DNA from 2 places in the Micromonospora sp. ANENR4 genome. Region 1 is predicted to be linked to the other one. Evidence: riboswitches for the same ligand, from Rfam matches in the RefSeq annotation. Region 1 holds a riboswitch; the other holds the start of a gene.
The links. Region 1 has a riboswitch for cyclic di-AMP ahead of IRY44_RS02575 (hypothetical protein). Riboswitches for the same ligand answer to the same signal wherever they lie in the genome.

Region 1 (2,195 bases):
GGATGAGGAACGCGGCCACCTCGTTGCCGTACCGGCGGGTGTCGTTGTTGTGCCAGGGCGCGAAGCCGCTGTTCTGGAGCGACCAGTCGCACGCCTTGCCCTTGGGGTGCTCCCACGGCCCGCCGGGCCGGTAGCAGCCCACGAAGCGCTTGAAGCCGGCGCGCCGGACCTCCTTGTACGCGTGCAGCGTGCGCGGCGTGACGCAGCCCGAGGTGGTCGGGTCGTCCTCGCTGCACGACTCGGCCTTCCACCCGCCGTCGGAAGTGCGGCCGGGAGCGATCTTGGCGACCGGTGAGGTGGCGGAGACCAGGCCGCCGGTGAAGCCGAGACCGCCGACGAGCTTCAGTGCGCGCTCGGCCTGCACCTTCTCGCGCTCCATCGCGTTCTTCTGCTTCTCCTGCTCACGCACCTCGGCGTCGAGCGCGATCTTGGCCTGCTCGGCGCGGGTCTTGACCGCGTTGATGGCGGCCAGGCGCTGCGCGTTGAGGAGGTTCAGCTCGTCCAGGGCGTTGACCCGGCGGACGAACGAGTCGGGGGAGTTGCTCTCCAACAGCATCGCCATCGCACCCATCCGGCCGGTCCGGTAGGACTGGGCGGCGAGCTGGTTGACCTGCGGGCTGAGCGCGTCGAGTTCGGCCTGTGCCGTCTTCACCTCGGCCGCCAGCCGCCGCTGGCGGTCCTGGGACTTGGCGAGCTTCGCCTTGGCCTGGAGGAAGTTCCGGTTGGCGGAGTCGATCGCCTCGGTGATGAGTGGCGGATCGCCGTCCTCCTCGTGGCCCGAGGGGGTGCCGGGGGCCGCCGCGGCGGGGGCCGCGGTCGCCGGGTTCGGGCCGGCCAGCACTGCTAGCGAGGCCAGCACGGCCACCACGGGTGTCAGCCAGCGGCGCAGGGGTGCCGTCACAGTGTTCCCTTCCGTCGGCCGCCGACCGGGTTAGCTGACGGGTTCGGGACGGAAGTGGCCCCTACCGCTGTCGCGGATTCACCCCATGTACCTGGTTCCCCGGTTCGCCCGTGGGCGATTGGGCGGCGGCACCGCTGGCGCCGGTGCGCGCCTTCGGCGGTGACCGGCAGCGAGGTTACCTGACAGCACTCGTGAGGATCTACGTCCGGAAGCCGACCAATAGCGAGATTTCGCCGTGGCACACCGTGACCAGCGTCGCGTTTAGATTCGATGGTCACGCTGCGGAGTGTCACCATGCGGCCTCCGTACTCTTCCCGCCGCCGAGCGCCTCCAGTGCGTCGTCCCGTCCGGCCGGCGGCCGGGGCGCGGCGGGCGCCGGCTCCGCGCCGGGCGAGCGCCGCCCGGCGGTGGTCACGATCGCGGCCAGTCCGGTCGTCAGCGGTACGGCGGCGATCAGGCCGAGCGTCGCCACCGCGCTGCGGACGATCTCCTGGGCGAGGAACTCACTGGTGAGGATCTCGCTCACCGGGCGGGAGTCGGCGACCAGGAGGAGCAGCAGCGGCAGTGAGGCGCCCGCGTACGCCAGCACGATGGTGTTGACGGTGGACGCGATGTGGGCCCGGCCGACCCGGGTCGCGGCCCGGTAGAGCTGCCGCCGGGACAGTCCGGGGTTGGCGTGCGCCAGTTCGGTGACGGTGGCCGCCTGGGTGACCGTGACGTCGTCCAGCACGCCCAGCGAGCCGATGATGATGCCGGCCAGAAGCAGTCCGTGCAGGTCCACGCCGCCCTGGAACATGGACAGCGTGGTGGCGTCCTCGCTGCCGAAGCCGGTCAGGTGGGTGGCGGACGTGGCGAGCAGGCCGAGCACGCCGGTGACCACCAGGCTGCCGAGCGTGCCGAGCACCGCGACGGACGTCTGTGCGGTGATCCCGTGGGTCAGGTAGAGCACCACGAACATGATCAACGCGGCGCCGACGATCGCGACGAGCAGCGGCGGCTGGCCGGCGCCGATACCAGGCAGCACGAAGCCGAGCAGGATGGCGAAGCTGGCCACCAGGCCGCCGAGCGCGGCGAGCCCGCGCCACCGGCCGAACGCCACGATCGCGGCGGCGAACAGCACCATCAGCCAGATCAGCGGCGTACCGCGCTGGTGCTCGGCGATGTTGTAGGACTTCACCGCCGGGTCGGCCGGGTCGGTCAGTTCGACCAGGACGACCTCGTCGCCGACCGCGACCCGGGGCGCGCCCGGCCCGGCCGGGATCGGCGTCTCGACCTGCCGGCCCGCGTCCGGGCC
Region 2 (2,195 bases), on a different contig from region 1:
CGCCGACCACCCGGTAGTGCTCGCCGTCGACGCGGATCATGCCGCGACGGTCGGTGTCCCAGACCTCGCGGATCACCCGGATCGCCTCGTCGAGGGCCTCGACGGCGGCGCCGGGGGACAGGCGTCGCCCGCCGGCCGCCTCGATCGCGTCCCAGAACGCGCCCGCGCCGAGCCCGAGCTCGACCCGGCCGCCGGTGAGCAGGTCCAGGCTGGCGACGCTGCGGGCCAGCACCACCGGCTGGCGCAACGGCAGGTTGAGGACGTTTCCGGCCAGGCGGACACGTTCGGTCGCGGCGGCCACGTAGGACATCAGCGTCCAGGTGTCCAGGAAGCCCGGCTGGTAGGGGTGGTCCTGGAACGTGACCAGGTCCAGCCCGACCTGCTCGCAGAGCCGGGCCAGCGCCACCACCTGGTCGGGCTGCGCGGCGGCGGGGGTGATGAAGCCGCCGAAGGTCAGCTCGTGTCCGTGATCGGTCATCCGTCAAGCCCTCCCGTGATCTTGCCTGGCCCTGCCACCGTAGCGCCGCCGCCGGTCGCCCGGCCGGGTGAAGAGCGTCACAAGAAGTGGACGATCGTCGCAAATCGCTCCTAGCGTCGGTTTCGTTCGCAGACGCGGACACCGAGTGCCGGAAACGCCAAATCCCGCCGCCGGCCCCGGTAACCGAACCTCGTGCGGGAGCGGGGGAACCACACGTTCCACGGTGCATCGTCACCTCGGGGTGAAGCCGCCACCGGCGGCCGGGCTCCTCGGCCCGAACCCGACAGCTCACCTCGTCGGCGTGGAGGAATCCACATGGCAACTGAATACTCAGCCCGAAGCCGCCGTACCGCTCTCGGGGCGGTCCTGGCCGGCGCCGCCGTCGGCGCCGCGACCCTCTTCGGCCCGGCCGCTCCGGCCAGCGCGGGCGTCAACTGGGACGCGGTCGCGCGCTGCGAGTCCGGCGGCAACTGGAAGATCAACACCGGTAACGGCTACTACGGCGGGCTCCAGTTCTCCCGCGCCACCTGGAACGGCTACGGCGGCCAGAAGTACGCCGCGCGCGCCGACCTGGCCAGCCGGTCCGAGCAGATCGCCGTGGCGGAGAAGGTGCTGCGCGGCCAGGGCATCGGCGCGTGGCCGGTCTGCGGCAAGAAGGGCGGCTCGGCGAGCGCGGCGACCCGGTCCGAGCGGGCGACCACGAAGGCGGCACCGAAGAAGGCGGCGCCGAAGCGGGCCGCCGCGACGAAGGCCGCGCCGGAACGCGCCACGACGAAGGCGGTGCCGCGGCCGTCCTCCGCTGCCGGGACGTACGTGGTCCGGCGCGGGGACACGCTGTCGGAGATCGCCGTGGCGCAGCGCGTCGACGGCGGCTGGCGTGCCCTGCACGAGCGCAACCGGGCAGTGGTCGGCGACGACCCGGGCCTGATCTTCCCCGGTCAGCAGCTGCGCCTGCGCTGACCTCGTCCGAGCGCCCGGCCGGTTCGCCCCGGCCGGGCGCTCGGCCGTCCGCGACACGCCGCGTGGCCGGTGTCCGGCCTGCTCGCGGGGCCGGGACGCGACCCGGACCGGCCGGTGACCGCGATTCGTCGGAGCCGGTTGCTAGGGTCACGCATGCTCGGCTAAGACGTGAAGAAAGCGCGGATATGACCAACGACCCGTTCTCGGCGGCCGCGAGCATCGACGAGCTGCTGACCCGCACGCAGCAGGCGCTCACCGCGATGCGCTCCCGGGCCTCGGCGCATGCCGACGGCGAGCCGGGTGAGCTGCTGTTCGCCGAGGGCACCGCAGCCGGCGGCCGGGTTCGCGCGGTCGCCGTCCAGGGTGGCCGGCTCGAGTCCGTGACGATCGACCCGGAGCTGGCCGGCGAGCCCCTCGACGTCCTCTGCGGACACCTCGTCACCGCCGCCAACGCCGCGCTGTCCGAGCTGGACGACCGGGTCAGCGCGTCGGCCCGGGCCGACGCCGACGCGCTCGCCGCCCGCCTCGGCAACATGGGCGACCAGGCCGAGCTGTTCGGCCGCGCGATGCACGAGGCGGCCGCGCGGATCCACCGCGACCGCGGTGCCGGGTCCCGGGCCGGGCGCGCGGTCTGACCCGACCGCACACGCCCCGGCACGACGAGGCGGCCGGCCGCCGGGAGGACGACGACCGGCCGCGCTACGCCACTGTCAGCTCAGGGTGACCGCGGTGTCGTCGACGACGAAGGACGTCTGCA

Region 2: another riboswitch for cyclic di-AMP. It lies ahead of IRY44_RS05465 (transglycosylase family protein); the one in region 1 lies ahead of IRY44_RS02575 (hypothetical protein).

Annotation. Positions count from the first base shown of each region.
Region 1 covers NZ_JADKYQ010000001.1:531,091-533,285, reverse strand. The annotation lists gene IRY44_RS02575 (hypothetical protein) at 1-901, opposite strand, end outside; cyclic di-AMP (ydaO/yuaA leader) riboswitch at 905-1,036, opposite strand; gene IRY44_RS02570 (YibE/F family protein) at 1,191-2,195, opposite strand, start outside.
Region 2 covers NZ_JADKYQ010000002.1:487,675-489,869, forward strand. The annotation lists gene IRY44_RS05460 (LLM class flavin-dependent oxidoreductase) at 1-478, opposite strand, end outside; cyclic di-AMP (ydaO/yuaA leader) riboswitch at 650-795, shown strand; gene IRY44_RS05465 (transglycosylase family protein) at 794-1,438, shown strand; gene IRY44_RS05470 (YbaB/EbfC family nucleoid-associated protein) at 1,624-2,073, shown strand; gene IRY44_RS05475 (M4 family metallopeptidase) at 2,149-2,195, opposite strand, start outside.